One region of the Glaciecola sp. MF2-115 genome, then DNA from elsewhere that is predicted to be linked to it. Evidence: predicted binding sites of a transcription regulator. Region 1 holds the regulator's gene; the other holds the start of a gene.
What was found. The regulator MetJ, encoded in region 1, represses methionine synthesis genes. The targets are predictions, from matches to a motif close to TAGACGTCTAGACGTCTA.

Region 1 (16,739 bases):
AACTGGTTCACATTTACGTTTGAACCAAGCTTCGTCAATCTCAGGGAAATGCTCAAACAAGTTTTTTCCGCAAATTTGACTTGGTCTTACACTACTGTGGTTTTCCATGAATTGGTTCCACACAGCAACGGTGAAATCTTTTTCAATAACGGCAATGCCAACCTCAATTGATCCTAAAAGATCTTGTTGCCAATGCAATTCTGCCAGCTCGTCAATGGCACTATTCATTCTCATTTGCCTCTTGGAATATTAAGCGCTTAAACACTTTGTCGACGTCTTGATCGGGGATAAGTAAAAGTAGTTCGAAACTAATATCATGTTTGGAAATAGCATAAGCAATTTCAATCGCCAAAACCTTCTCCCATCTAGTCGCATGCTGATTCATTAGATCGAAAGAGTCGCAATGTAAGCCTAGAATAATTGGAGAATTGTGCGTAAATTTAACATTCAATTGAGCAGATAGTGCGTTGAGACAAGCGCCAATTAGGATATTCGAAATATCCATTAACACTTCAATTTCACCGCTATTATCCTTACCCGAAATATCAGCTCCCAACAAATTGGCCATGTTCTGAACATTGCTATCGTTGAAAAGAATAATTGCTTCCCCGCGGATCCCAGTGCTGATAAAGCCTTTCGAAACGGCTGACATTTGGGTATTTTTATTAACTTCATCTAATGTCATATGAAGTTCATTGGTGTGCAAAAGACTCACATTTGGAATAGGTAAATCGATAAATTCGTTCAGTATTTTTGCGAGTTTTTCGCCAGCTTGACCCATCGCTACGTTAGCGAGCTCTCGGAAAGCATCTAGTTTCTCTGATTCGCTTGCATTGCCCGTAATTTGATTTGTTTGTTCGCGCTTTTCGGCAGAAGATTCGCCAGTGTATATCCCATACTTCGCTAAAATTGTAGTTAGTTTTTCGTTGTCGATTGGCTTGCGGATGAAGTCGATCGCACCCAAAGCTAACATCCTTTTGCGTGCTTCTTCTTGAACATCACCGGAAACTACTATAACCAAGGTCGGCAAGTCTTCATCGCGAATAATTTGCATGGTTTGATAACCATCCATAATTGGCATGTTCAAATCTAGGAAAAGAATATCTGCTTTTCCTTCTTTAATCATATCAATAGCCTGCAGTCCATGTTCCGCGAATGAAATATCCACATCCCAACTATCGGGGAGCGATCGGGCCATTGCTTTTCGAGCAAAACCGGAATCATCGCAGATTAGAACGGGTACTGTCATGAAGAGGGCCTCAGGAAAAAAATTAACATCATAAGTGACGATACATGGGACATAAGAAATTTAAGAGTAATGATAACTTCTTTTTAAGCTCATAGTAACAGTTATACGTTATCAAACTACATTAGTAAGCTATGCTAACTTTACCGTAGAGTGCCGCTTAACCTTATTCACGTTTATAAGCGACTTTATTACAATTTAGTGACTTTTTCAAAGAGCTTGCAACTATCCATTAATAGAAAAATTTATTGCAAGCAACACTACACTGAAAAAGGATAAGCAATTGCCGCGTGGTGTTCGTAACCTTCCACCTTAAAGTCATCGGTAGTCACCCAAGTTTCGATATCTTTTAGCGACTTAATTTCGGGATTAATCGTTAAGCTTGGGTTAGGAAATGGCTTACGGGCAAGCTGTACATCTTTCATTAATTCGAATTGATTTTCGTAAATATGCGCATTGATAATTTTATGAAATGCCTTCTTCGGCCTATTCCCCGTAATCTGTGCAACCAAGGCAAGCAATACATACACTTGAATTTGATTGAAATTTAAGCCCAAAGGTACGTCACATGAACGTTGATAACTGGTGAGATATAAATCTTTCCCTAGTAAGGAAAACGTGTGTGTGTGCATGCAAGGACGCAGACACCCCATATCGAATTCACCGGGGTTGTAAAAAGTGATAATTTCACCACGATCATCAATACCCTTAGTTAAATTATTGATGACTTTGGCAAGTTGATCGAGAGCTGTACCATCTGGCTTTTGCCAACTGCGGCCTTGAACACCATAGACTCGCCCCATATCATCATCGCCTTTGCGATTAGGGTTAGCTAACCACGCTTGATTCTCGTTAGCGTTAGCATTCCAGGTGTTGCAGCCGATTGCGCGAAACTCTGCGGCACTCTGATAGCCGCGCAGATAACCGAGGAGTTCAGCGATGGCCGCTTTGTAATAACTTTTACGCGTCGTTACTAGGGGAAATGAGCGATTTTCAACATCGTATTCGAGCTCTGCGTTAATCACCGTCAAACACTTCTGACCAGTCCGCTCATTGGTTAACCAAGTTCCTTCATTAACAATGCGCTGACATAATTGTTCGTACTGACTCATGATGTTGATTTCCTACTTATTCGCTTTAAACGCTTTCGCTGATAGACCTGAATATACTACGTACTGTGAACTAGGCTTTAACGCCCTTTTTATACGCATATGCAATTAAACCGATACCCGCTAGGATCATTGGAATACATAGCATCTGACCTTGTGACAAGCCAAACGAATACAAACCTAAATGCGCATCTGGCTCGCGGAAATATTCCACAAAGAACCTGAATGAACCGTATCCTACAAGGAATAAACCACCAACAGAACCAACGGGACGAGGCTTCGCTGAATAAAGCCATAATATGACGAACAATAATACGCCTTCGAGGGCAAACTCATAAAGTTGCGATGGGTGTCTTGGCATTGGTCCAGCGCCAGGAAAAATAAATGCCCACGGAACATCAGTTGTACGCCCCCAAAGTTCTGCATTGATAAAGTTACCGATTCGGCCTGCACCGAGACCAATAGGTACTAGGGGAGCAATAAAATCACCGACTCGCAGAAAAGACCATCCGCGCTTTTTTGAATACCAATAAGCGGCAATGATCACGCCTAAACAACCACCATGGAAAGACATTCCGCCTTCCCATATTCGGAACAGATAAAGCGGATTATCAAGGAACACGCCAAAATTATAAAACATGACATAGCCAATTCTGCCCCCCAAAACAACGCCCATGAAGCCCCAAAACAGCAAGTCACTAAGTTGCTCTTTGCTCCAATCAGTGCGTGAAAGACGTCTATTAGCTAGCCAAAATGCAGCCAGAAAACCAATTAAATACATGACGCCATACCAGCGGAGCGCCAGTGGGCCAATTTCAAAAATGACGGCATCTATGATGGGAAAATCTAAATGTGCAGGGATAGTTTGTAAGGGGGTGGTCATGTATTACTCAATTCCTATGATCATGCGTATGCTAACTAGAACTAAAAACGTTGCAAAAACTTTCTTTAACTTAATAGTATCTAGCCCTTGTCCGAGTTTAACACCTATTGGCGCTGTTAGCACCGATGTAGCAATAATTCCGAATGTGGCTGGTAAGTATACATAGCCAATCGAATATGCTGGTAATTCTGGCTTATTGAAGCCGGTGATCATAAAAGTAAGCGTGCCAAATAATGCCACTATGACCCCGCTAAATGCTGCACATCCAATAGCTTTGCGAATATTAATTTGATACCAAAGAAGCGCCGGTACCAGCAAAGCGCCGCCCCCGATTCCCATTAATGCAGAAACAAAACCAGTGCCAACACCAATCCCGCCTAAACCTGGTTTACCAATGGTATTCTTCGACATTTTATGCGAGCCGAAAATCATTTGTAAGGCAATTAATATAACAAGTAATGCGAAGATACGTTGCAGTATAGCGCCTGAAATAAAGCTGGCAAATTGCGCTCCCAGGATAGCGCCGACGGCAATCCCTAAACCGCAATAAAGTACTATCCGCTTGTCTAAATTTCCCATTTTATAATGGCTTCGAGTAGAAGATAAGCCAGTCATAATAACGGTTGATAAGGATGTCGCTATGGCTATTGGCATACCAATATCGATATCAATTCCTAAATAGTAGTGCAGCAGAAAGACCATTGCAGGCACAATAAGGAGTCCGCCTCCAATACCAAGCAAGCCAGCCATCACGCCAACAGCAGAACCAAGTACTGCGCACAGTAAAAATATTACGATATTTGGATCCATTTATAATTGACTCGCCATATTTGATGTAACGCTACGCATGATAAATTAAGATCCAGCTCGAACTAGGCCACCTAGCCCTTTTAGCTCAAGGTATTTGTCTACGATAATTTTAACTTCGTCTGGCCCTTCGCAAGGTAAAATTTCATCTAAAAGAGCTTCTAGTTCATTTATCGCTACATTGCGAATAACCCAGTTAATTTTTCGTAAACTGTGGGCATTCATGCTTAGTTTTCGATAGCCCATTGCCATTAGTATTAAAACGCCCTTTGGTTCGCCAGCTAATTCGCCGCACACCGTCACAGGAATATTACAGCGCTTGGAAGTTTGCACAATTTTATTTAAGGCCATTAACACCGATGGATGATAGCTGGAATATAATTGCGCGACCCGCGAATTGTTGCGGTCTACTGCTAATAGGTACTGAGTTAAATCGTTCGTTCCTACCGAGAAGAAATCGACTTTTTCAGCAATTTGTTCTAATTGAAAAATGACCGCGGGCACTTCTAACATGACACCTACTGCAGGCATAAACAGTTTCTGCTGACTCTTATGAGCTTCTTCTTCAACCTCATCAAAAGCTTGCTTAATGAGGCGATTAGCTTCATCAATCTCATTGATATTGGAAATCATAGGCAACAAAATATGCAGATTTTTGAGCCCAATACTCGCTCGCAACATCGCCCTAACTTGCACTAAAAAGATCTCTGGATGATCCAGTGTTAAACGAATGCCACGCCAACCCAAGAACGGGTTCTCTTCCGAGATAGGAAAATATGACAAAGGCTTATCCCCACCAACATCCAGGGTTCGCATAGTCATTTCTTTGTTCGGATGGGCACTTAATATACTCTGGTAAAGCTCGAATTGTTCCTGCTCTGAGGGAAAACGTTCACGCAGCATAAATGGGATTTCAGTACGGTAAAGTCCGACCCCAGCACCCTGTTTATTTTGCTCCATTTCCAAACCAGCGGATAAGCCAGCATTAACTAATAATGCCATTTCAACACCATCTTCGGTAATCGCCGCCTGCTCTGCTTCACTTTCAATTCGTTTATGAAGTGCCTCTTCTTCCGCGATTAAATGCAAAAACTCAGCGCGAGCTTGTTCTTCAGGAGCAAGTACCACTTGCCCTGAATATCCGTCAACAAAGATCTCCTGATGGTTTAACAAACTCAGTGGCACACCATCCATGCCCATAACAGCAGGCACGCCCATTGCCCGTGCTAGAATAGCCGCATGAGAATTGTTAGATCCTCGAATGGACACAATTCCTTTCAATTTTTCACTCGGGAATTCAGCTAACATTGGAGCGCTTACTTCACTCGCAACAAGTATTGCGTTATCTGGTAAATTTTGGTCCGAATTAGTGGGTGAGCCCGATGCATTCATGATGTTGTGTAAAATACGGTTGGCCAAATCTACGATGTCGACTGCCCTTTCCTGCATATAGGGGTCTTCCATCGCTGCGAAGCGCGCGGCATAACTCTCAACAACCAACTTCAGCGAGGAGGCCGCATCCCAGTCCTCGCGAATTTTCTGTTCAACTTCCCGACCTAAACTGTTGGCATCAAGTAATTGATGGTAAAGCTGAAAGATTGCCTTAACATCTTCGGGTAAACTATCGCCCAAGTTATCTGACAAGCTAGCAACTTGAGTTCTAGTTAACTCAACAGCTTGTCGATAGTGTGAGATTTCTTGCTTTTGGTCTGTCGTTTTACGAACAACCATTTGACTGAGTTCATGCTTCATATTGAGCACGACACCCTTACCTAAAGCTAAGCCAGGTGAACCAGGTAAACCGTTTATGCTCTTGTGAGTGTTGAAATTTGTGTCTGGATTTACATCGAGCACGCCACGAATTTCGGCATTCGTAATTTCCAGTCCAATTTGGGTGGCAAGAGTGACTAAAAAAGATTCTTCATCTTCGCTGAAACGACGAATCGATTTTTGCTGCATTGAAATGACACCCAATACTTTTCGCTGGTGAATTATTGGCGTACCAATAAAAGCAAAAAAGGCATCTTCATTTACTTCGGGATAATGTTTAAAGCGAGGGTGTATGGGTGCATTTTCGATATTTAAAGGCTCTTCGCGCTGAACAACCAATCCAATTAGCCCTTCGCTAAATCCTACGCTAACCTTATTGATCGCACTTTTATCAAGCCCGTCAGTCGCTTTCATTACAAGGACTTGATTTTTATGATCAGCCAAATAGATCGAACAAGAATCCACTTTCATGGTTTCTTTAACTAAGGTCGCTAAGCGATCCAGTGCCGGTTCCAGCCCTGGAATCTGATTAACTTCTTGAACTATTCGTTTCAGGATAGTTAGCATGCACTACGCTCCATTGCAATTAACAAGACAAGTAAAGCAAGCTTAAAGCCCCTGTTACCGTTGCCTTAGGTTTGCGGTCTTGGTCGACGCCTTTTGTTTTTTCGATTATTGTTGGGTGAATGTGTATGAGGCTTTTGTGCTGTCGGTTTGTGCACAGACGGCTTTTGCACAGACGTTTTTTGCACGGATAAGACCACCGGCGAAAACTCTTTCATAGCTTTTCGATAAACATCTCGTTTAAACGAAACTACGTTACGTATTGGATACCAATAGCTAACCCAGCGCCAATCATCAAACTCAGGATGCCCTGACTGTAAAAGATCGACGTCTTTTTCGTCACACTTAAGTGTCAGCAAAAACCACTTTTGCTTTTGGCCAATACATACAGGGTTTGAACCCTTCCTTACAAGGCGTTTAGGCAATTTATAACGAAGCCAGTTGCGAGTAACACTAACTATACTTACGTCTTTTTCCAGCAAGCCCACTTCTTCGTGGAGCTCCCTATACATTGCCTGTTCGGCAGTTTCCCCTTGGTCAATTCCGCCTTGTGGGAATTGCCATGAATGTTGGCCATAGCGACGAGCCCAAAACACTTGGCCCATTTTATTGCATATGATAATACCAACATTCGCGCGGAATCCTTCGGCATCAATCACTTAGATTACCCAGCGCATTTATACTTTTATATCTGTCCATTCTTCCATAAACTATGCATTATGCAAAGCAATAGCGTTAATTATTTATTAAGTGAAGCACCTAGCCCATGTCATCATTACAAGTACCTCAAAATCCGCCTGATTCGATAGATGCCTTAATGCAACGCGCTCAAGGATTAGCGGGCCTGACTCTAGGTGATTTGGCAAATGCAGCGGACATTGCGGTTCCATTGAATTTTAAGACGCAAAAGGGATGGTCTGGGCAGTTAATTGAACTTTGCTTAGGTGCAAGTGCGGGTTCGAAACCAGAACAAGATTTCCCCGACTTAGGTGTCGAGTTAAAATCCTTACCGCTTTCCTACAATAACCAGCCACTTGAAACAACCTATGTTTGTTATGCGCCCCTAACTAATAATACCGGTGTAAACTGGAAAAATTCTAATGTGCGTAATAAGTTACAACAGGTTCTTTGGTTGCCGATTCAAGGTGAGCGAGAAATCCCACCTGCTGAGAGAGTTATTGGTTTCCCAATTTTATGGCAACCAAGCGCTGATGAAAACACACAACTTCAACACGACTGGGAAGAACTAATGGACATGATTAGTTTAGGGCACGTTGAACGCATCGATGCGACGGTTGGAACATATCTGCAATTAAGGCCCAAAGCAGCAAATGGTTCAGTGCTTACAGATGCCATCGGTGAGAGCGGCCAGGTAATAAAAACTCGGCCCCGAGGATTCTATTTGCGAAAGAACTTTACTCAACAGATTCTAGAACGCGCTTTTGCTGGGTAAAATATTTCCTAGCAAAGCGTTTTGGTTTGCATGTTGATATTGGATAATGTTTTCTTCGGCATGAAAGTGCGTGCGTCACCCTCTTCAAGGTCTATCTCATAGTTCTTAGGGATGCAGTCTTTCAAGAATCCGCCAATCACCATATGCGGAAAAATTTCATCGTAGCGTTTCACTTCCTGCTGATTAACCCGTCTAAATATATGAGTTCGGTTCAAGTTATGAGGAGCTTCTAGTCCTGCTGAGGAAATAATATCGACGGTCGCATGTACTGTTTTCTCATGAAACTGATGTACACGAACAGCCTTGTTAGCCGGAATTAATCCTGCAGAAAGAGCAGGATCTTGCGTTGCGACGCCGGTTGGACATTCATTTGTATTACACGATAAAGACTGTACACATCCGAGAGCTAACATCATGCCTCTAGCGCTATTACAAATATCAGCCCCTAAGGCGAGATTTTTAACTAAATGAAAACCCGATATTATTTTTCCGGATGCAATTATCTTAATATCTTCTCTTAGTCCAAAACCCGTCAGGCAATCGTCTACAAAGGCCAAAGCTTCAATTAAAGGGGAACCAATAGAGTTTGAATATTCCAGAGGGGCCGCTCCAGTACCGCCTTCGCCACCATCAACAGTAATAAAATCGGGTGTGAGATTTAATTCGACCATCGCTTTACATATAGCCACAAACTCACTTCTTCTGCCCAAGGCCAACTTAATACCTATAGGCTTTCCACCGCTAAGCTCACGTAATGTTTGGACAAAGTGAATCAATTCAAGTGGCGAATTAAATGCACTATGTGTTGGTGGAGAATCGACTTGAGTGCCAACTTCCACACCACGAATATCAGCTATCTCTTGCGTATTTTTACTTGCTGGTAAAATACCACCATGCCCGGGCTTTGCGCCTTGAGACAACTTAATTTCTATCATTTTAATATTGGCATGGGACGCTTGTTTGGTAAATTTGTCTGCGTCAAAACCGCCTTTGTCGTTTCGGCAACCGAAATACCCCGTACCAATTTGCCATACAACATCAGCACCGAACTCTAAATGATAAGGGCTTACTCCGCCTTCACCTGTGTTGTGGTAAAAGCCACCAAGCTTCGCTCCTTTGTTTAAGGCTTGTAAAGCTGGCTTACTTAAACTACCGAAACTCATCGCCGAAATGTTTAATATGCTTGCAGAGTAAGGCTGTTTGCAATGCCGGCTTCCAACAGTGACGCGTGGTTGTTTGTCAATATCATCAACTTTTAATGCAGATAAGGAATGGCCGATCCACTCATATCCCGTTCTGTAAGTATCAACTTGTGTACCAAAGGGGATTGTATCGCGACTGCCTTTTGCACGTTGATAGACGATATTTCGAAACATACGACTGATGGGAGCACCACCTGTATCTGTTTCAAGAATATATTGTTGAATAAAAGGGCGAACGTCCTCAATAATCCAACGAACTCTACCTATGAGCGGGAAATTTCTTAATATGGCATGCTTTTTTTGCCAGCTATCATAAACTGCAATACACAATAAAGGCAGCGAGAGAAGCAAACCCCACGCAAGCAGTGGTGCAAGAAGGGAAATGAGTAAAATGAATAAATTTATGCCTATCAATACCTGAAAAATAGTTTTGCGCATCATATCCCTTGTCTAAAGACTTGTAGTAAAAATTCAGAGCTTACTTTTTGGCAATAGCATCAGGTAAATTCAACTCAGCAAACTCCGGTTGATGCTGTTATACACACTATTCCAATAAATTAGTTTGGAAAAAAACTCTAATAATAGTGTTAGTTTACCTACAACAGCACCTAACTTAAACATATCTTACAAGAATGCCTACTTTTGATTGCGTAAACCCAGCATATGGCAAATTGCATAGCTTAATTCACAACGGTTCAAAGTATAAAAATGAAAGTGCTTCACCCCCTCTTTCGCCAAGACTTTCACCATATCCATCGCAATGTTTGCGCCCATCAAGTTTCTAGTTGCTTGATCGTCAGAATCTAAGCCGTCGTACATCTTATGCAACCAATTAGGAACATGCACATTCGTAAACCCTGCGAAGCGTGTCAGTGTTTGATAGTTGGTAACAGGTAGAATTCCTGGAACAATATCTAAATCGATACCGGCTGCTGCCGCTCGGTCTCTAAAGCGCAAAAATACAGAAGTATCAAAGAAAAATTGAGTAATCGCCTCGTTAGCACCGGCCTCTGCTTTACGCTTCAAATTCAATAAATCGAATTGCGCATTAGGAGCTTCAGGATGTTTTTCAGGGTAAGCCGCAACTGAAATATCGAAATCAGCGACGTCTTTCAGCAGGCTTACTAGGTCTGAAGCATACATGTCGGTCTTTTCGACCCCTGCAGGTAAATCACCACGCAAGGCCACAATGCGCTTTATGCCAGAATCCCAATAATCCTTCGCAATTTGCTTGAGTTCGCTTTGCGATGCATCAACACAAGTTAAATGTGGTGCTGTTGAAACCCCAGTTTCCTTTTGTATGCGCTTTACTACGGCATGGGTTCTATCTCTTTCGCCACTGTTTGCGCCATATGTCACTGACATATATTTGGGCTTTAAGGGTGCAAGGCGTTCGACTGATTTCCATAATGTCTTTTCCATATCTTCCGAATTCGGTGGAAAAAACTCAAAAGATACTTCGATATCTCTCAATTCAGATAAAGATTGATTTAAAGCATCGATGCCCTGTGCGTATGAAACCATTAATTTGCCACTTACTTTTAGACGTTTAGACGTCTAAATTACTTTTTATACGCTTAGACGTCAAGAAGTTTACACTTCTAGATTGATATTTTTTCTATACCAGTTAGAATTTTCATATAATTAAAATAATAAGGATCCCCATGGCAGAGTGGAACGGACAATATATTCACCCATATGCAGAACACGGTAAAAAGAATGAGCAAGTTAAAAAGGTCACTGTTTCAATTCCGATTAACGTACTAAAAGTGTTAACGGATGAAAGAACACGTCGACAGGTAAATAATTTACGTCATGCCACTAATTCAGAATTGTTATGTGAGGCATTTTTGCATGCTTTTACTGGGCAGCCATTGCCAGATGACAGCGATCTGAAGAAAGATAACCCCAATCGCATACCAGCCTCGGCAAGAGAGATTATGGAAAAAATGGGGATAGATATAGCGGCTGCGGAAGCTGAATAGAAAGCGTAAAACTATTCATTGTTGGCGATTCCCAAAATACCTGTAACTATGGCGTTTTGGAGAATCGCTTTCTATTTTGCGTGCTAGATTACTTGCGTTTGTTCCTTGCTCTAGCCTTTAATACTCTTAATAAATTCATCTGACTGTGCAATGGCAGTGTTCATTTCTTTGATCAAGCTACCAACGTCTTGTTTGATACTATTAAACTCACCTTGCAGTGCGCCAATCGCATTAGCGTTTAAATTATGTTTTAGTGCAAATACGTTGTCTTGAAGAGCAATAAGGACCGGATCCATACTTTGCTCAACCTTTCGCATCGATTTAAGTAAGGAAGCATATTTGCGTTTAGTTTCGCTGAGCTTACGTTTACTATCACGTTTCAAATTAGCGCTGGAAATCATTTCAATTTCATCAGCCCATTCCTCAAACAATGCCTGAGCAACTGACTCAACTTTATTTATTCTTTCTCTTACCGATTCAGCGCTCTCTTTGCTAACTTCAAGCTGGTCACTCAAATTATTATAAACATCTTCTAACTCACCGCCGTCGAAATTAATTAAGGCACTGAACTCGTCTAAAGCGGATGCGAACTGTTCTTGAGCATCCTTTTGTGAATCTTGAGCGTCTTCTACGCGGTCAACTAAAATATCTCGTTTCTCGACACCCAACTTTTCCCACATCCCATAATAAGCATTGTCTACCGCCGACTGACAACCGGCTAACGACAATATAAAAATACAACAAAATAAACGAAGCATGTCACTTTCCTTCTGAGGATGTAAAAAATTGTAAGTAAATGATACTTAAGTCTGCTTATTAGGATAAGCGACACTAGACTAAACTACTAGGCTTTACACCTAATTTACTCCTCATTTTCTCCTTAAAAGAGCCAAAAACGAGGTCATTTACGAGTAATACTGAATTATTTAAGTCGATTTAATTAGCAAAAAGGTATAAATTTAAGTAATTAATTAAATAGAGCACGACATTTTATGCCTAAGCCACAATTTGTCTGTTTTTGCTTACTTTCATACTAAGCGTGATTCAGATTTATGAATGGAATTTTCTACACTAATGCCGTTTATGACTATCAAACCATTGAGGTTTCAGATGGTCATAAGTTGTATGTAGAGCAAAGTGGCAACCCAGAGGGCATTCCTCTCATTTATATGCACGGTGGCCCGGGTGCTGGTTTAGGTAAAAATTATCAATGGCCATTCAACCCGCTTAAATATCGTGTCATTGGCGTTGATCAACGTGGATGTGGTCGTTCTACTCCTTTCGGTGATACCTTAAACAATACTACTGAATTGCTTATTCAAGATTTTGAGTTTATTCGCAAACATTTTAATATTGATAAATGGATTGTGTTTGGTGGCTCGTGGGGCTCAACCCTGGCTTTACTCTACGCAATTAACAATCCTAGAGCCGTAATATCTATGGTGCTGCGTGGTGTGTTTTTAGCTAGAAAAGAAGATTTTGATTGGTTTCTTCTGCCTACTGGTTGTGCTGCTCAAATTTACCCTGAAGCTTATGAAGAATTTTCAAGCCATATATCTGATAAGTCTTCTTCCGATATCGTGTGCAAACAGTTTATTAGTTTGTTTGAAAACCCAGACAATAACCTTAGCTTCCCTGCACTTAAAGCTTGGTTTAATTGGGAAGGTTATATCTCTCGCCTAATCGCACCTAACGTGATGATGAGTGATTTAAGTACCGATAAACACATAAAAAGTCTCGCATTGCTCGAGTGTCATTACTTGCTAAATAAATGTTTTGTCGCCGAAAATTACATATTAGATAACATCGATAAATTATACGATATTCCCTGTCATATCGTGCATGGCCGTTACGATATGGTATGCAAGCTGGAAGCGGCTTATTCGATCAAAAAAGCCTTGCCTCATGCGACCTTAAAGGTAGTCAATAATGCGGGGCATAGTATGTCTGAAACTGGCATCGCAAATGAGTTAACCAGAATAATGAATGAAATGTTTGAAAGCGGAGCGCGTTTTTGAAAGGATTAATTCAAAGAGTTACATCAGCTTCTGTTAGCGTAAATACAGAAGTCGTTGGGGAGATTCAGAGCGGTATATTGCTGTTTATCGGTGTTGAAAAAGACGATAGCGATCAGCAAATAGAAAAAATGGCCCGCAAAGTATTTAATTATCGAATATTTGCCGACCAAGACGGACGAATGAATAAGAGCCTTTCCGATATACAAGGTGAATTACTGGTGGTATCTCAATTTACCTTAGTCGCTGACACCGCAAAAGGTAATCGTCCTGGCTTCTCAAAAGGTGCGACACCTGAACATGGGGAGTTTATCTATAAATCCTTTGTACAGCACATAAACTCTGAATACTGGAAGTGCCAAACTGGGATTTTTGGTGCCGATATGGCCGTTTCACTGCTTAATGATGGTCCGGTGACGTTTTGGATTGAGACTTAGCTTTATCGAGTTACAGCGATGATGTGCGCAAAATGTTTTTAAAACACAAAGCCATTTGACTTTAATGCAATATCAACTGCCTGTTGAAACTTACTCACCAGTTGCTTATCAATGTCTTGACTCAGCGCGAAATAGTAATGTTTTGGCGGAAAGCGGTAAACAATTTCAAACTTACTTGGGTCAATATCACTAGCAATAAGCGTTTCTTGCCAACCAGCCTCACCAAATATCCAGAGATCTATGCGCCCTGCATTTAACATCTTTCCCAAGCTTTTCGAGTGCGCAATCAGTGCCATTCTTTGCGACGGTACTCCCGCATCATGGAGTATTTCTTCGCCTACATCGCCCTCCACGGCACCGGTCAAATAATTCTTTAAATCGTCTGGTTTGCTGATTTTTAATTGTCTCGACTTCAAGGCAATCAACACATCACTCTCAGCAGCAATTGGTCCGACCCATTGGAAAACTGTTTCTCGCTGAGACGTCCTAATAGTACTAAACAATACGGTATTAGGTCCCTCTTGAGCATCTCTAAAACCTCTAGCCCAAGGCAAAACCAATATCGCGTCGCGAGTTATAGGACTACCAGCACTAGCCGAGGCGGCCAAGAGTAAATCGACAGCAGGACCTTGCAACTCACCGTCTCGTATATAGTTGTATGATGCATTACTTTCTGTAATAAAAGTAAGCTCATTGAGCTCAATCGCTAACGCGGAAACGCTGTGAGTCAAAACCAAAAACACCACTACCAAGTCTACGATTAATAGCTTATAAAATAGAGGGCGCATATGGCTTAACCGAACATGTATAAATTTTCATCTACACAGTATAACCTCAAAGCTGTACATTTTCCGAGTAAAAAATTAAGGCCGCTAAATCTAAAATGTGTCGCTTGTAGATCTTCGGAAAAGCATCATTAAAGTGCTAGATTATGCAGTTTAGGCTCGTTTATGAAATTTATGCTGGTTAGGACGGTTTAAGCTCTTCTATTAACCCTTCGTTGTATACGCACTACCTAGGTCATTAGCGCGCAGGCGGTAACTTGGGATATTTGGGAGTTCACCGCGTGCGCAGTGATGACCTTTACTAACAGACTAAGCTACAAGCCATTGTGATACTGAACATTTGTAGATTCTGGAACCAGCATATTCAAGCTTTCTTCAACGCTATTATTACCCTCTAATAATTGCTCAAATTGCTGAATCAACTTCACTTTATCAGGTGACACTTTATCACCCGCACCTATGTTGGTTAAATCAATCATAAAGCCGTCAAACATGGGAGCAAGATCATGAATGATCTCCATATTCATGAATTGGTCTTGATTGTAAATGCTTGGATAACCGGCCTTTTGCTTATCAATTGCAAAAGAATCACCTTTGAGATTCGTAATACTAGTCGACTTATCGCATGACAGCATACAACCGTTATCGATGCGTGGTTTTTCGCAACCAACACTCTGTTGGAAGAAGCATTGGCGGCTGGCCATTAATAAGATTGGGTGATAAATACTGTACAACAATTTGAAGTTCTTAGGCCGCGATATCGTCTTTATTTGCTGTCTATTAATTTCGTTTGAAATGAACGCGCCACTGCAATTAGCGCTTTCTTGCATTGCTAATAAAGCATAAGAATTCGTCGTATTGAGGAATGGGCCTGCAATCCAATTAATACCTAACTCAGAAGCACGATTAGCAATGCCCGTATTATTGGTCACAATTAGCTTAGGTTTTACTTGCTCCAATATATTCAGTGCCACTTCGTAATCTTTACCAATTAAGACGGGTGGAAACCAAGGAATGAGTCTTGGGTTGTTCGCTAAAAAAGTAATGTATTTGGTGCATCCTCTTTTGTAAGCATCGGGTAACTTGAAGTATATATCTGCGTCCGTCTTGTCAGCTAGCTCTATGTCACTTTCATCACATATTAATAGCGACAACTTTGGCGGTTCATCGAGATTTGCTTTCGGATGGTTTTCAAGCTTTGGAAGTATGACTTCTGGCAATACATCTACGCCATCATTTAACCTTTTAGCCAATTCGTTTTTAAGCGCGGTAAGAGAACTAAAGGTTAAGCTGATATTATCCGCAAGTTTGTCCGTATCAATCTCTTCTAAAATATACTGTGCATTGTTAAAGCTTCTAAAGCGTTTTTCCAAAGAGATTGAATCAATATTCCCTTCTTTATTCGCCACTAGTTCTTGACTAGATTGCACTTCAATTGTTCGCTGTAAGCGAGGGGCGCCAAGTAATAAGCCATCTTCTTCTATGCTTGCTCGTATTAGCAAAGGAAAGCCTGGCTGACCACTAAAACTCAGCTTCAATGACATCTTCTCGATACTTACATGCTTTATTTTATCGAAAACCGTCGCATTCATTTCATCTCGTTCTTTTTGCAGAGACTGTTTCGCATCGTAAATTTGCACGATAGAAATAGCATTACTGGCTTCCAATGCGCGATTAGTGGAATTATCACGTGGATTTTCAATAAACATGGATTGGTTTAAGTCACCGCGCAAAAATGCGTTGGTCAAATCACGGTTGAACACTTTATAAAGCCGTTCACCATCCTGTGTTAATTCACCAGTTTCTAAATAGCCATCGATTTGCTTTCGAAAGCTATCGATAACAGTGTGAACGTAACTTGCTCCCTTAATGCGCCCTTCCACTTTAAAAGAGTGAACTCCGGCATCGATCAGTGCGGGCAAATCGAAGAACGCACTGTTGTCTTTGATATTGAGAGGAAAGTTATTACCGGATTCTGTCGTTTCGTATTCTTCACGGCACGCTTGACTGCAACGACCGCGATTTCCTGAATTCCCCACACTTGCAGAAGTTGAATAACACAAACCAGAAAAGGCTACACATAAAGAACCATGTACAAAAACTTCGGTTAAAACATCATGCTCTTTGCCTACGGCAGCCATTTGTGTAATTTCACGCAGGTTCAGTTCTCGTGAAAGATTTACTCGAGATGCACCCAGCTTTTTAAGAAAGGGAATTTGACCAACATTATGAGTCGTCATTTGTGTTGAAACGTGAATATCTAATCTGGGGAAATACTTTTTAATTAAATAGAACATCCCCATATCTTGCACGATAACGCCATCTAAAGTGGTATTCGATAGTCTACTTAGTAGCTTTGCCATCGATTTGAATTCACGCTCCAAAATGACGATATTCAAGGTTAAGAATATTTCGCAATCATATTGATGAGCTAAACGAATAACGCCTACGAGTTCATCAAAGGAGATATTTGACGCTCGGTT
Region 2 (16,739 bases), on a different contig from region 1:
TTGTTAGTACACCTAAAGTATTGTTCATGCAAAAATCAGGAGAGGTAGGCTTTGTGCCTATCTCTATGCCTAATCAGGATTCAACTATATATGACGTCATATCGCAGCAAGGCAAGAGACTTTTAGTTGCAAGTAGCGATGGTGTACTAAGTTACAATCTTGACACAGGTGAATGGCAAGAAGAACTTTTAACGCAAATTGAGGCCACAGCGCTGGCATTAGATAATGCGGGATTTCTTTGGGTTGGCACATCGGGTAATGGGATTTATAGGGCAGACGTGCTAGGGCAATCTTTTGGCAACATCGTAAATATAACGCTTAAAGATGGTTTTTCCGATAGTTACATTAACGATATAGAACAAATGAATGATAATTCGATCTGGGTGGCAACGAACAATGGTGCTTCCATATTCCCCGATCCTAATCAAATAAAGTTCGTTAATATTGCCAGTCACAATGTCAATGGAAATTCGAAGCGTTCAGATAGCATACAAAGCTTATTCAATACGGATACCAGTTTAATTTTATTTGGTACATACACCAAAGGTTTTGGTGTTTTAGATTTAAATTCATCAATGTTTCAAAAACTAGATTTAAAGCACCACGAGTTTACGTATTTTATTACACAACAAGCTGATGACACTTTGTGGCTTTCAACTAAGCAAGGTGTAATTAAAGTAAACAAAGACAGCACAATTGAAGGACCGTGGCAGCGCAAGCAAATAGAAAAATCAATTTTCAAAATTAGTGCAATGGTGTTCGATGAGACTAAGCAGCGACTTTGGCTTGCGTCAAAAAAGGGAGTTGGAAAGATAGATGAAGGTAGTGATTATATTGAAGATGTTGCGCTTTTAGACGACTTCATATATTCGATTCAAATGCACAAAGATGGCAACCTATGGGCAGGCTCGCGGCATCAAGGGTTAAGACTCATTGATAGCAACACGTATGAGGTATTAAAGTATTATGATATCCCTATGGCGACTACAATCTTACCAATTTCAGAAGACGAGTTGTGGGTAGCAACAACGGGAGGACTCTTTTTAATTAACCCTTTGACTGATGAAATTCGGAAGTTTGTAAACGACAGCAGTGACAGTGATAGTCTTGCCCACGACGTGCTTACATGGATTTCTAAACGGGATGAAAATAGTTTTTATATTGGCACTCTGGGTCATGGTTTACATTTGTTAGAATTAGATAACAGCAATTCGAACCCTAAGTTTTCACCTTTATTCGCTAATGAGGAGCTCACTCAATCGTCAATTGGTGCTGTTGTGGATGATAATAATGGCTTTTTATGGGTATCCACATCTCAATTTATTTTTAGAGTAAACTTAGCCTCGGAGAGTGTTGAAGTTTTCGATGAAAACGATGGTGTTAATAGTAATGGCTATTACATCGGTGCCTATGCAGTGAAAAGTGATGACACCATCATTTTTGTTGGCGATCAAGGGGCGACCTATTTCCATCCTGAGGAAATAAATAAACCCGATTCAATACCCAATCTACAGTTCACTCGTGTGGCAGTGCTGAATAGTAACGACAGCCACGGCATTGAAGAAAAGTTTGGAAGCGTCAAAAATATAGTCGATTCAGTCACCAAAATAATATTATCTCCAGAAGACATCTTAATTAGTATTGAATTTGCCGCACTTGAATTTGGCAGTCCCGAGAGTATCGAATACGCGTATCGATTAATTGGTTTTGATGATCGCTGGCAATACTTAAATAGTAAAAACAGAACTGTAACCTATACAAATTTGGATCCTGGCAGTTATATCTTCGAAGTTAAGTCGACGAATCGGTATGGGGTTTGGAGTGATAATCCCCAACGCATGCCAGTTTTAGTTACTCCACCTTGGTATAAAACGACATTGGCTATAACTTGCTTTGGCCTGCTGACTATTATACTTGTATTCCTGGTATTTAGATGGAGAACATACGCCTTGCATCAGCGCTCTGCCATGTTATTCCAGCGCGTGAAGGAGAAAACGGCAGAACTGCAACTCGCCAACAATCAATTAACTTTGCTAACAACATTGGATCCATTAACTCAAGTTTATAACCGACGAGGTTTTACAGATGCAGTTAGTAAAGAGTTTTCAAAATACAAAAGAAATAACGAACTTTTTTCTGTCATTTTAATTGATATTGATTTCTTCAAGAAAATTAATGACAAGTATGGTCATGAAGCCGGTGATCAAGTGCTGGTTAAATTTGCAAAAGTTCTTCAAGAGTGTACGCGCGATTACGATATTTTGGCGCGTTGGGGCGGGGAAGAGTTTATTGTCTTGTTGCCGAATACAAAGTTAAAAGACGCTATTAATATCGCAAATAAATACCGTGAAACGATTCGCGATGAAGATTTTATCGTAGGAAGTAGTTCAATTCGAGTATCTCTCACTGCAGGCGTTGCTAATATTGATAATTTTTCTTCAGTAGACGAGTGTATAAAAAGAGCTGACAATCTCCTTTATGAGGGAAAAAGTCTGGGACGAAATCAAGTTTTGCCCATGTTGTAGTCTTTTCTTACATTACTTTTATGTCGCTGCTTCACCATTTTTTATTTTTTTCGCCGTATTGGCACGGTAGTTGTAATACACCCAGTATTATTACTTAGATGTCAAAATTCTGTTATATGCAATTAACTTCAGCTTTTCAAAGTGTAGATAGAGCTCAGATAAAAAGTATCGCTGCCGGTATGGGCGCGCCTATTGTGGTTCTCGCCATTATGGGCATGGTCATTTTACCGATGCCCGCTATCCTATTAGATGTATTATTCAGCTTTAATATCGCCTTATCCCTCGTCATAATTTTGGTGTCTGTTTTAACTAAACGTCCAATTGATTTTGGTATTTTTCCATTAGTTCTTTTGGTTGCGACGGTTTTACGTCTTGCCTTGAATGTTGCTTCAACTAGGATCGTTTTGCTTGAAGGGCATGAAGGCGGTGATGCCGCTGGTAAAGTTATACAAGCGTTTGGTGAAGTGGTTATTGGCGGCAATTATGCCGTGGGTATTGTTGTCTTTGCTATTCTCCTTATCATCAACTTTAAAGTAGTCACTGCTGGTGCAGGCCGGATTTCAGAAGTAAGTGCAAGATTTACTTTGGATGCAATGCCAGGTAAGCAAATGGCAATAGATGCCGATTTGAATGCAGGCTATATTGACCAAGATCAAGCTAGAGCTCGCCGTGAAGAAATTACTTCCGAAGCAGATTTCTATGGCTCAATGGATGGTGCGTCAAAATTTGTGAAAGGGGATGCAATCGCAGGTCTTTTCATCATGCTTATTAACATTGTTGGCGGCCTCTTTATCGGTATGTTCCAACATGATTTGGAATTCTCGAATGCGATGGAAGTGTATACCATCCTTACGATTGGTGACGGACTTGTCGCACAAATACCATCTTTACTCCTTTCTGTTGCAACAGCGATTATTGTGACTCGCGAAAACGACTCTCAGGAAATGGGATTTGAAATTCGCGAACAACTAGCAAACCGAAAAGCACTTTATATCACTTCCGGTATTTTGTTTGTTATGGGAATTGTGCCGGGTATGCCGCATGTAGCCTTCCTCGGCTTTTCCGCAGCTGTATTTGCTTATGCTTTCTTCAGAGACAAAATGAAGGCGAAAGAAGCGCAAGATAAGGCGCTTGTGGAGACAATGCCTGACGCCAGTGCATCTTCAAATAGCATCAAAGAACTTGATTGGGACGACGTACAACATGTTGACACTATTGGCTTAGAAGTTGGCTATCGCTTAATACCCTTAGTAGACAAATCACAGGGCGGTGAATTATTGACGCGAATTAAGGGCGTGCGCAAAAAGTTGTCGCAGGAGCTTGGCTTCTTAATTCCACCGGTACATATTCGTGACAATTTAGACTTTTCTCCAAACGCATATTCTATTTCAATGATGGGTGTTTCTATTGGTGATGCCGAAATCAGTCATGAAAATGAGTTAGCAATCAATCCTGGTCAAGTATTTGGCGAACTACCGGGTACGAAAACTAAGGATCCAGCTTTTGGATTGGACGCTGTTTGGATTAAAGCAAACCAACGTGAACATGCCCAAACATTAGGTTATACCGTTGTTGATTCAGCAACAGTTGTGGCAACGCATTTGAGCCAACTGTTGACGACGAATGCTTATCAGTTACTAGGTCACGAAGAAGTGCAACAACTGCTGGATATGCTCGAGAAAACCAACCCGAAATTAGTTGAAGGTTTAGTGCCAGATATTTTATCACTCAGTACAATGGTGAAAGTGTTGCAAACACTATTATATGAAGGGGTGCCAATCAGAGATATGCGTACAATTTGTCAAACACTTTGTGAGTATGGTCCGAAGAGCCAAGACCCAGATGTACTCGTGTCTGCATTGCGCATCGCCTTGAAACGACTCATCGTTCAAGACATCACGGCAGGTGGTGATGAAATACCGGTTATTACCTTAGCACCAGACTTGGAACAGATGTTGCATCAGTCATTACAAGCAGGTGGTGAAGATGGCGCTGGCATTGAGCCAGGTCTTGCCGAGAAGATTCAACAGTCGTTAACAGAGGCAAGTCAGCAGCAAGAACTCGCTGGTGAACCCTCAGTATTGTTAACATCCGGTATGTTACGTCCGGTGTTATCACGATTCTTAAAACACGCTGTTACTGGATTACATGTGTTGTCTTATCAAGAAATACCAGACGACAAACAAATTAAAATAGTGTCATCAGTCGGTCAATAAACTGACGCATTACAAACACTAACGAGGACATCATGAAAATTAGACGTTTTTTTGGCAAAGACATGCGTGAAGCGCTTAAGCAAGTGAAAGACGAACTTGGCGGTGATGCCGTTATCATGTCTAATAAAAAAGTGGCAGGCGGTGTTGAATTGGTCGCAGCGGTGGATAAAGAAACCGAAATGACGAAACCGGCGCCAACCATTAGCCTTAGTCGAAAAGCTAAAAACACGCCAACACTGAGTGAGATCATTGGTGATGATGGTCCTGATAGTTTGAAAGCGCTGTTAGAGAAACAACAAGCGGGTCAACTAGCAGACGACAAAAGTGATGGTTTTGAGAGTGTCGCTCAGTCCAATGCAATGAATCAAAAGCAAACTAATGTAAGCAGTGGATACGCGGATTCTGAGCAAGCTGAAAAGCGCCGCAGAGAAGCTCAGCTTACAAGCGAATATGTTCGAACTCCGGTCAACAAACCAGAGCAAGACTATTCAGTTGAAGATGATCTCTCGGATAGTCAGGCATCCGATTTGTTTAAGAATGACAACGGTTTACAATCCAGTGATGGACTTGATTTTATTAAATCAGAGCTTGCTTCTATTCGGAATGTTCTGCAATATCAAGTTAACGGTTTAAGCGATGAACGAAATAAGCGTAAGAATCCAACCCATTATTTCCTAGGAAACAAGCTCTTAGGTATGGGGATTAGTGAAAAATTAGTTGAGCAACTAGTAAGTTTCTTACCACCTCAAGCGACAGAGACAGAGGGCTGGGATTATTTGATGAAACTAATTTCAAATCGTTTGCATATTGGTGGCAATGATATCTTGCAACAATCAGGTATTGTCGCATTAGTCGGCCCAACTGGTACGGGTAAAACCACTACCGTTGCAAAATTGGCAGCCAAGTTCGCGCAAAAATATGGTGCAAACGAAGTCGCTATGATTACCCTTGATACATACAGAATCGCAGCATTCGAACAATTAGCGACGTATGGAAAGATTATCGGTTGTACGGTGAAGAAAGCACAAACTTCAGAAGAGTTAGCTCATATACTTCACCAAATGAGACACAAGAAATTGGTATTGATAGACACGGCAGGTTTCAGTCAGCGTGATGCAAGATTGGTTACTCAACTAAACGATTATGAAAAAGAGACCACGGCAAACATTAAAAAGTACCTAGTGTTACCGGCTGGATCACAGTATCAGGTGTTACATCAAACCATACAAGCGTATAAGAATATAAACTTAACTGGCTGTATTTTCAGTAAATTAGATGAATGTTACAGTCTAGGTGAAGCACTTAGTGTAGTGATTGAAAATGACCTTAGGCTAAGCTACGTAACGGATGGACAGCGAGTGCCAGAAGACATTAAGTTAGCAGATGCGAAAAATTTAATAATGGTAGCGTCAAAACTTTATAAAAAGTACGCTTTGGCGCATACTAAGCTATCCATCTCTGATGAAGGCGTCAGAGCAGTATGATAGAAGACCAAGCGAGTAGCTTAAGAAAAATGAATCAATCCAAATTAATTAAAGTCATGGCAGTCACCGGTGGTAAAGGTGGAGTGGGTAAAACCAACGTGTCTTTGAATCTAGCCATTTCATTGGCTAAAAAAGGTAAACGTGTGATGGTGCTCGACGCCGACTTAGGTCTAGCCAACGTCGATGTGTTACTTGGTTTGCGTGTAGATAAAAATTTATCCCATGTTTTGAAAGGCGAATGCACCTTAGACGATATTCTGGTAACGGGTCCTCACGGTGTAAAAATTGCGCCGGCAACATCAGGCTCGCAATCAATGGCTGAGCTGGGTTCTACTGAACATGCAGGCTTAATTAGAGCTTTTAGCGAATTACGCACAGAGATAGATGTACTCATTGTTGATACTGCTGCGGGCATTTCCGACATGGTAATGAGTTTTTCAAGGGCCGCACAAGACGTCGTTGTTGTTGTCTGTGACGAACCCACATCTTTGACGGATGCGTATGCACTGATTAAAATTCTTAACCGTGAGCACGGTGTTTTCAAGTTTAAAGTCGTTGCCAATATGGTGCGAAGTGATAAGGAAGGTAAAGAGCTTTTTAGCAAGCTTTCCAAAGTGACAGGGCGATTTTTGGATGTTGCATTAGAGTTGGTTGGAGTTATTCCATTCGACGAAAATATTCGTAAATCTGTACGCAAACAAGCTGCTATCGTTGATGCATATCCGTCATCGCCTGCAGCGGTGGCGATTGCTAGCCTAGCTGAAAAATCCATGATGTGGCCAATACCAGAACAACCTGGTGGGCATTTGGAGTTTTTCATTGAGCAGTTAGTGTCGAGAAACGAGTAGGTAATTAATCAGTGAGTAACAAAGTGGCAGTCTATCAACAACAAATTGATAAAAACCAATTGGTGGAGCGACACGCGCCCTTGGTGAAAAGAATTGCTCATCATCTTATGGCAAGGTTGCCAGCGAGCGTCCTTGTGGATGACTTGATTCAAGCAGGGATGATTGGCTTGCTCGAAGCAGCAAGAAACTTTGATGGTTCTAAAGGTGCGAGTTTTGAAACATTTGCAGGAATCCGTATACGCGGTTCTATGCTAGATGAAATTCGCAAAGGTGATTGGACTCCTCGTTCAGTGCACAAGAACAGTAGAGCGATAACGGAAGCGATATCTCAAGTGGAAAAAGCCACAGGTCGTGATGCTCGAGACATTGACGTCGCGGAAAGGTTACAAGTTCCGGTGCAAGAATATCATCAAATGTTGCGAGAAGTTAACGCTGGCAAGTTAGTTGGGATTGAAGATCTCGGCGTTAGCGAAGACGTTCTCACCACGGACGCCACGAAAGGCGAAGACAGTCCTTTTGAAAATATGGTGCAAGGATCATTTCAGAAAGCGCTGGCTCAAGCGATAACAACATTACCAGAGCGAGAAGCAATCGTCCTCTCATTGTACTATGACGAAGAATTAAATTTACGTGAGATTGGTGAAGTCCTTGAAGTCAGCGAATCACGAGTGAGTCAAATTCACAGTCAAGCGATGTTAAAGTTAAAGTCGAAAATGCAGTCATGGCGAACCGTCGACTAAGTTGGCTGCGTTTTATTTTTATAGTTAATTTGTACCTCAGCGGAGGCAGTTTTGGATAAGAATATGAAAATCCTAGTTGTTGATGATTTTTCAACAATGCGGCGTATCATTAAGAATTTGTTAAAAGACCTTGGCTTTACAAGCATTCAAGAAGCGGATGATGGTAATACTGCGTTGCCGATGCTTGTTCAAGGTGATTTTGATTTTGTGGTAACAGATTGGAATATGCCTGGGATGCAAGGTATTGACTTGCTTCGCGCTATTCGAGCTGACGAAAACTTAAAACATTTACCTGTTCTAATGGTTACCGCGGAAGCGAAAAAAGAGCAAATCGTTGCTGCTGCGCAAGCTGGTGTAAATGGTTACGTAGTCAAACCTTTTACTGCGGCTACATTGAAAGAGAAGTTAGAAAAGATTTTTCAGCGTCTTGGTTAACAGCGATATTTCTTAATGGGGTAACGTTGAATGACAACGACCGACAGAGACTTAGTTTCGTTAGAAGAAGCGAAGCAATTAGTTGCATATCTTGAAAATGGTGATCGCAAGCAAGCTAACGCACTGGTTGACACCATCACTATGCGAGAAGCAGGAGAACTGTTTACTGAAGTAGGTATCTTGACCCGCCAGTTACATGATTCCTTGAGCGTGTTTGAGGCTGATGATCGCATTTCTACGTTGACGCAAGATGAAATTCCAGATGCGCAAACTAGACTAAATTACGTGATCGATGAAACTGAAAAAGCAGCCAACATAACGATGGATGCTGTTGAGAAAAGCATGCCTCTTACCGAAGGCTTAAACAAGCGCTTACTTGATATTATGCCTGAATGGCAGAAATTGATGAGTCGCCAAATGGAGCTAGGTGAATTCAAACAGCTATGTAATGAGCTCGATCAATTCCTAATTGATGCTACGCGAGACACCTCAACTCTCAGTTCTATGTTATCTGAAATACTACTGGCCCAAGGTTATCAAGACCTCACTGGACAAGTACTGCGCCGTGTTATCGAAATAGTGAAAGATGTTGAAGATAATTTAGTCGCTATGCTGACAGCGTTTGCTGATGTCGATAGGAAAGAAGATTTTAAAGATAATTCTCAACCTTCTAAGAAAAAGACCGATACAATAAAAGCCGAAGGGCCGATTATCGATGCAGAAACTCGCGACGACGTAGTAAGTGGACAAGACGACGTTGACGATTTACTGTCAAGTTTAGGGTTTTAGGGGAGCCGACGAATGTCGTTTGAAGTTGACGAGGAAATAATGCAAGATTTTCTGGTGGAAGCCGGAGAAATACTTGAGCAGCTCCAGGAACAACTTGTTGATCTTGAGAATAATCCAGAAGACGGAGAATTACTCAATGCAATTTTCCGTGGTTATCATACAGTCAAGGGTGGTGCTGGATTTTTAGCATTAACAGAACTCGTTGATATCTGTCATGGTGCAGAAAACGTTTTTGACATCATGCGTAACGGCAAGCGTACGCTCACACCTGAATTAATGGACGTCATTTTACAAGCAACAGATGTTGTTGTTGAAATGTTCGAACACGTAAAGAATAGAGAGCCTTTAGAGGCTGCACCCGAAGAACTCATCGCCGTATTGCACAAACTAAGCAAGCCTGAAACCCCCGATGAGAACATTTTTTCAGCTGACACTGATGATGCTGAACCTGCGCAAGCAGAACCCGAAGCTCCTAGCACTCCTGTTACCGAGATGGAAGCAGCAGCTAGCAACAGTGATGACTCGGGTATCGAAGAAATTACAGACGATGAATTTGAAGCCTTGTTAGATGAATTACATGGCGGGGGAAGTCCGACGAGTAAAGCTACTCCAGCGAGCGCACCCGCTTCAAGTAACGAAGCTGCGACATCAGACGCAGATGATATTACTGATGATGAATTCGAAGCACTACTGGACGACTTGCACGGTAAAGGTCAATTTAAAGCCGAAGAGAAAGCCACCAAGGGTAGCAATGATGCTTCAAGTGATGATGAGTCAGACGAAATTACTGATGATGAATTCGAGGCTTTGCTCGATCAATTGCATGGTGAAGGAAAAGCACCGGTAATTGCTGCTGACAAAAAGAAAGAAGAGAAAGCTCCGGAAACGCCTAAGGTCACAAAAGCAGAGACTAGCGAAAAGGTTGATACAAAGCCTGCTGCGCAAACTCAAGCCGCTGCTGCGCCAGTTCAAAAACCTGCTCCTGCAGCAAAAGCACCTGCTAAACAAGTCGCTAAAAAAGACGATAAAAAATCAGGCTCATCAGCGCCACAAGCAGAAACAACTGTACGTGTAGACACCAAGAGACTAGACCAAATCATGAATATGGTTGGTGAATTAGTGTTAGTGCGCAACCGACTCCTGAGCTTGGGCATTAACAATGCAGATGAAAGTATGTCCAAAGCTATTGCGAACTTGGATGTAGTCACTGGTGATTTGCAAGGTGCGGTGATGAAAACTCGCATGCAGCCTATTAAGAAAGTGTTCGGCCGTTTTCCTCGCGTTGTTCGTGACTTGGCAAGAACACTGAAAAAAGAAATTACACTTCAGCTTGTAGGTGAAGAAACCGATTTAGATAAAAACCTCGTTGAAGCACTCGCAGATCCATTGGTGCATTTGGTGCGAAACTCTGTCGATCATGGTATTGAAATGCCTGACGATCGTGAGGCTCAAGGTAAACCAAGAATGGGTACTGTGAAGTTATCGGCCTCACAAGAAGGTGATCACATTCTGCTTACTATCGATGATGATGGTAAAGGGATGGATCCTGAGAAACTCAAAGAAATCGCGATTAATCGAGGGGTTTTAGATGCTGATACGGCGGCAAGAATGTCCGATGTTGAAGCATTTAATTTAATTTTTGCTCCAGGGTTTTCAACGAAAGTAGAGATAAGTGATATTTCCGGTCGTGGTGTTGGGATGGATGTGGTGAAAACCAAAATTAACCAGCTCAACGGAACGGTCAATATCAACTCTGAACTTGGCAAAGGTACTAGTTTGGCGATTAAAGTGCCGCTAACTTTAGCCATACTTCCTACCTTGATGATCGTAGTTGGAGAACAGACATTCGCGTTACCACTGGGCTCGGTTAATGAAATTATCAACATGGATATTTCGAAAACCCATACCGTCGATGGTCAACTCACTATGATCGTAAGGTCTAAGGCGATTCCATTATTCTATCTTGGTGATTGGCTAAACAGGGTGCCTGTTAAAGTTGACCGATCACAAGGGCACGTTGTTGTTATGCAAATAGGTACACAACAAGTGGGCTTCGTTGTCGATTCACTAATCGGTCAGGAAGAAGTTGTTATTAAACCATTAGATGCCTTACTGCAAGGTACTCCAGGCATGGCGGGTGCAACAATTACGTCCGATGGTGGTATTGCATTAATATTAGACATTTCAAGTCTATTGAAAAGGTATGCTTAGTATCACATTCTGATACACTAAAGGGCATACCTTAATCCAGATACAAGGGCTTCATAAACACGATGCCATATCGAGTGTTGATAGTTGATGATTCGACGTTTTATCGAAGACGTTTAGCATCCTTTTTAGAGAAAGATCCGAGCATTCAAATTGTTGGGCAAGCGATTAATGGTTTGGAAGCGGTTGAAAAAGCCAAAACGCTAAAACCTGATGTGATAACGATGGATGTTGAGATGCCAGTGATGGACGGAATCTCTGCTGTTACTAAAATAATGCAAGTAGCGCCCACTGCCATCCTAATGTTTTCTTCGTTAACTCATGAAGGAGCTAAAGTTACCCTCGACGCTCTCGCAGCTGGTGCGATTGATTTTATCCCTAAGAACTTTGATGACGTTAGCAAAGAGCGTCCTGCAGCAATCTTAATTATTCAACGCCGTGTTAAAGCAATAGCTCGAAGCCGCTTATTAAAGCAAACTACCGAGGCCAAGAAGACGATAAAGCCGGCAAGTTCCTCTAACAAGCCCACGTATAGAGCTTCAAAGCTTCCTGCTAAGCCTGTAGCAGTATCTTCGTCACCAATGCCAGCCACTGGCAAGCGTTATAAGTTACTCTTTATTGGAGCAAGCACTGGCGGGCCTGTCGCTTTACAAACAGTTATCAGCGGATTACCTGCTGACTTTCCTTATCCCGTTATTCTTGTTCAGCATATGCCCGGCACATTCACGGCTGCGTTTGCCGAGCGTTTGAATAAACATTCTCAGCTAAAAGTTAAGTTAGCTGAAAATAATGATCGCATTGAGAAAGGTACTGTTTATTTAGCCGAAGGTGGTAAACAACTGCAAGTTACGGGCAAGGGGGCTTTTGCAAGAATCAACATTGTAAAGGCTCCAAAAGAGAGTGCCATTATTTATCATCCCTCTATAGATTTTACGATGGAATCACTTGTAGGGGCGTATTCAGGCGATATTTTAAGTGTGATATTGACTGGCATGGGCTCGGATGGTTCCAGAGGTGGCAAGCTTTTAAAGGAGAAGGGGGCCACAATTTGGGCGCAAGATGAAAAGTCGAGTGTAATATATGGTATGCCAAAGGCGGTAGCTGAGTCAGGAACGTGTGATAGAGTAATCCCATTAAATGATATTGCAGAGCACATCATTAATGAAATGAAAGTGTGAAGCAAAAACCTAAAATGAGTTGTTAAGCAATTGAATATTTGGACAGTCGCAAATCAAAAAGGTGGCGTAGGTAAAACAACAACTGCCGTCACTCTTGGTGGGCTTTTAGCTCAGCAGGGCAAACGTGTATTGCTTGTTGATACCGATCCACATGCGAGCTTAAGTTATTATTTTGGGATTGACTCCGAAACCCTTGATACTAGTATTTATGATGTCTTTGTTCAGCCACAAAAATACACAGGTCAAACCTTACTCGATGCACTTTGCCTTACAAAGGTTAAAGGACTGATGGTATTGCCAGCTACTATGGCTCTTGCAACTTTAGATCGAAAAATGGGCATGGAGAGTGGGAAAGGCTTGATATTGAAAAAGGCACTTGCTTCTATTCATCGCCAGTTTGATTATGTAGTGATTGATTGCCCACCGATATTAGGTGTGTCGATGGTAAACGCATTAGCGTGTAGCAACAGAATTATCGTACCAGTGCAAACGGAACATCTAGCGTTAAAAGGCCTTGATAGAATGATGCGCACCCTCAAAATAATGCGAAAAACGATGCCAGACAATATCCCCATTAGCATTATTGCAACGATGTTCGATCGTCGGGTGAATGCAACTATTCAAGCCTATACAACTTTAACCGAGGATTACCCTGAGCACTTATGGCGAGGATTCATCCCGATTGATACGAAATTCAGAGACGCAAGTTTAGCACAAGTGCCCGCATCCATATTTGCACCAAAGTGCAGAGGCGTTTTTGCGTATCAAAAGTTTTTGAAGGATATTGCAAGTGAAGGATAAAAATGAATTTGCCAAGGAAAGTGTGGTAGAAGATTATCTAAGTGACTTACTAACGGAGTCTGTTCCTGAGCCTAGCTTTGATAAAGTCTCAACACAAAAGCTGTTAGATAGAACATTTGAACCACAACTTACTGAAATGAGAGTCAGAACTAAGCCTGAACACTTAGTTGAAAGCACTGAGCAAGTAGTTGATGAAAGGATAGTGACTAATGTAGTATCAACTAAAGTTGATACTGAAGGTCAGAAAATTCGACAAGAAGATAAAGAAATTTTGATTCAGGTCGAAACAATGACAAGTAGCTTAGAAGTTTCAGCACCACTAAGCTTACAAGATTCATTGGAAGAAAATTTTCAAGCATTATTTTTTGAAGTTGCTGGCTTAACCTTAGCTGTTCCACTTATTGAATTGGGTGGAATTCATCAAATAACGAAAATAGCACCTATGATAGGCAAACCGGTCTGGTTCATGGGTGTCATGTTGAAAAATGAAGATAAATATAACGTTGTAGACTCCGCCCGTTGGGTTATGCCTGAGAAGTATGACGAGAAAATGGCGGAAAATCTGAATTATCGGTTTTTAATTAATTTAGGCAAGACTCCTTGGGGCCTTGCTTGCGAAAACCTAGTTAATACAGTCGAACTGAATAAATCCGACGTGAAATGGCGGAGTGCCTCTGGCAAACGTCCATGGTTAGCAGGCATGGTGAAAGAAAAAATGTGTGCTTTAATTAATGTTGCGGAACTTGTTGAAATGCTAAAAGCAGGATTAGGCAGCAAGTGAGCGTAAACAAAATAGCAATATATGTTGTGTGACGGAGTAAATTAAATGAGCCAAGATAGAACAACGATGACCGCAAGCGACCCGAAAGACGAGGTGCTGCAGTGGGTGACTTATCGCTTAGATGAGGAAACTTACGGTATCAATGTTATGCAAGTTCAAGAAGTCTTGCGTTACACTGAAATTGCCCCAGTTCCAGGCGCACCAGACTATGTGCTTGGTATTATCAATTTGCGCGGTAACGTAGTTACTGTCATTGATACGCGCTCACGTTTCGGCCTGCCACCAACGGATATTACCGATAATACAAGAATTGTGATTATTGAATCGGATGAGCAAGTTGTTGGAATACTAGTAGACAGCGTAGCTGAAGTTGTTTACTTGCGTTCATCAGAAATAGATAGCGCACCGAACGTAGGCACTGAAGAAAGCGCCAAATTCATTCAAGGTGTGAGTAACAGAAGTGGTCAGTTACTTATTCTAGTCGACCTCAATAAATTGTTGAGTGACGATGAATGGGACGAAATGAGTTCATTATAGCTCATATTCAGCCGTCATTTGATTTAAATACATTCGACCTTAAAAATACCGTGCACAGTCACGGTATTTTTGTATTTAATTGTATGAATGCGTTAAAGTTGAATATACTGGTGAAAAACAATAAGTAAGCGTATCCATGCAAGACATTTCAATCACAAATATGGTTCTACTCTGCATTTCCTTTTTTGGTCTCGGCCTTGCTGTTATTGCCATTCAATCTTCTAGGAAACTGAGTCTTCGATTAAATAAAGCTTTAGAGCTAATCAATAGTTTACATAAACTAAATGAAACGCATCAAAGTAAGTTGAATGCGCTAGAGCAAAGCCAATTAGCAATTAATGCTGAGAATAAAGAAGCATTCACTAAAGACTTTAAGAACGCATTTTCGACTTTTGAAACAAGTACCACACAAACTTTAAACGCCGAAATTGATACACTAAAACTGGAAGTTGATAAACTGATGGCACAGATTGATGAGATATCCCAACAAGATCCTGCCGCTAAAATGTACGCGAAAGCGCATAGTCTAGTCGCCTCGGGAGCTAGCATTGAAGAAATCATGGATGCGTGTGATCTACCAAAAGCTGAAGTTGAAGTCTTAATAGGTTTTCAGAAAAAAGCGCGTAAATAAACACAACATGAAAGGTCGACCTAAGACCTAAGTTAGGCCTTCGCTTCTCACCTGATGACAAGTAAATCAAAACAAACCATTTTATTTAGACGTCTAGACGTAAAGATGTTGACTTTTTAAATGATATCGCCACAATAAGACTCACGTTGATTGAAAAACATGCAATTGCATGAACTGTGTTGTTGATAGGTGGTATTAATGCCCATTAAGATTCCTTCTGACCTGCCGGCTTTAGATGTGCTATTGCAAGAAAATATATTTGCAATGGATAGCAATCGTGCAGCTAGCCAAAATATTCGGCCACTTGAAGTTGGAATACTAAATTTAATGCCGAATAAAATCGAAACTGAAATTCAGATTTTACGCCTGTTATCTAATACGCCAATTCAAATAAATGTCGATTTAATTCGTATTGATGAAACAGCGCCAAAGAACACGCCTAAATCTCATATGGATGCTTTCTACCATGAGTTTAGCGAGGTTGCGGATAAAAACTATGATGGCTGGATAGTCACTGGTGCGCCTCTAGGCTTGCTTGAGTACGAAGATGTTAAGTATTGGGATAAAATGACTGAGCTATTAGATTGGGCGCAAGAAAACGTGCAATCTACGATATTTCTGTGCTGGGCAGCGCACGCTGCAATGTATCACTTTTATGGAATACAGCGTCAATTGCGAGCAACTAAGCTCTCCGGCGTTTTTGAGCATAAAGTTGTACAGCCCAATGACGAGTTAATGCGCGGATTTGACCCTGAATTCTGGGCCCCGCACAGTCGGGTTGGCGAGGTGACTCTTCAGGATTATAAAAAAGTGAAGGGGCTAAGTGTGTTGGCTCATTCTGATACTGCGGGTACTTATATTAGTGCAACGGACGATCGTCGTTTGGTCTTTGTAACTGGCCACCCAGAGTATGATCCGAATACCTTGGCGCTGGAATACACACGAGATCTTGAGGCCGGATTAGAGCCAGTCATCCCTGAAAACTATTTTATTGATGATAATCCTAACAATGAACCTTTAGTGCGCTGGAAGTCGCATGGCAGCTTACTCTTGACCAATTGGCTAAATTATTATGTGTATCAGAACACGCCATATGATTTGAGCACGCTTAGAAGAAGAGAAAGCGAATAAGCGGTAATTTTGGGCTAAGCTTAATTATTGCCCAATTGATTTCAATATAAGACCTACAATTAATTGCTGTAAATGAAAACGCAAAAAAAAGCGCAAACAAAAGAGAGACAAAGTGAGCACCACATTAGATAGCTTAAACAAACAAGCAAAGAAACGTATTTTGATACTTGATGGCGCAATGGGGACCATGATCCAAGAGCGTCAACTTAATGAAGCTGATTATCGTGGTGAACAATACAAAGATTGGCATTGTGATGTGAAAGGTAACAACGATTTGTTGTCGATAACTCAACCCGAACTTATCAAAAATATTCATCGCGCGTATCTTCAAGCTGGCGCCGATATCATTGAAACCAATACCTTCAATGCGACAACTATTTCAATGTCAGATTATGATATGCAAGATGAGTCGCAAGAAATTAATTTAAGTGCCGC

Region 2: a site for MetJ is predicted at 15,260-15,277, ahead of ACKLNX_RS13600 (homoserine O-succinyltransferase). Genes of this name have one in related genera too.

The regions. Positions count from the first base shown of each region.
Region 1 is NZ_JBLBVM010000045.1:12,905-29,643, reverse strand. Features, by position in the region: gene ACKLNX_RS06170 (diguanylate cyclase) at 1-228, opposite strand, end outside; gene ACKLNX_RS06165 (response regulator) at 221-1,249, opposite strand; gene ACKLNX_RS06160 (thymidylate synthase) at 1,507-2,358, opposite strand; gene lgt (prolipoprotein diacylglyceryl transferase) at 2,429-3,238, opposite strand; gene ACKLNX_RS06150 (sulfite exporter TauE/SafE family protein) at 3,242-4,048, opposite strand; gene ptsP (phosphoenolpyruvate--protein phosphotransferase) at 4,094-6,382, opposite strand; gene rppH (RNA pyrophosphohydrolase) at 6,448-7,038, opposite strand; gene mutH (DNA mismatch repair endonuclease MutH) at 7,146-7,832, shown strand; gene ACKLNX_RS06130 (FMN-binding glutamate synthase family protein) at 7,841-9,472, opposite strand; gene metF (methylenetetrahydrofolate reductase) at 9,671-10,558, opposite strand; gene metJ (met regulon transcriptional regulator MetJ) at 10,699-11,019, shown strand; gene ACKLNX_RS06115 (DUF2959 domain-containing protein) at 11,130-11,777, opposite strand; gene pip (prolyl aminopeptidase) at 12,072-13,037, shown strand; gene dtd (D-aminoacyl-tRNA deacylase) at 13,034-13,471, shown strand; gene ACKLNX_RS06100 (substrate-binding periplasmic protein) at 13,510-14,259, opposite strand; gene ACKLNX_RS06095 (peptidase U32 family protein) at 14,571-16,739, opposite strand, start outside.
Region 2 is NZ_JBLBVM010000055.1:76,862-93,600, forward strand. Features, by position in the region: gene ACKLNX_RS13535 (diguanylate cyclase) at 1-2,525, shown strand, start outside; gene flhA (flagellar biosynthesis protein FlhA) at 2,642-4,741, shown strand; gene flhF (flagellar biosynthesis protein FlhF) at 4,774-6,225, shown strand; gene ACKLNX_RS13550 (MinD/ParA family protein) at 6,222-7,073, shown strand; gene ACKLNX_RS13555 (RNA polymerase sigma factor FliA) at 7,085-7,813, shown strand; gene cheY (chemotaxis response regulator CheY) at 7,865-8,248, shown strand; gene ACKLNX_RS13565 (protein phosphatase CheZ) at 8,279-9,037, shown strand; gene ACKLNX_RS13570 (chemotaxis protein CheW) at 9,050-11,248, shown strand; gene ACKLNX_RS13575 (protein-glutamate methylesterase/protein-glutamine glutaminase) at 11,311-12,423, shown strand; gene ACKLNX_RS13580 (ParA family protein) at 12,454-13,224, shown strand; gene ACKLNX_RS13585 (chemotaxis protein CheW) at 13,214-14,005, shown strand; gene ACKLNX_RS13590 (chemotaxis protein CheW) at 14,051-14,542, shown strand; gene ACKLNX_RS13595 (DUF2802 domain-containing protein) at 14,679-15,173, shown strand; gene ACKLNX_RS13600 (homoserine O-succinyltransferase) at 15,372-16,304, shown strand; gene ACKLNX_RS13605 (homocysteine S-methyltransferase family protein) at 16,417-16,739, shown strand, end outside.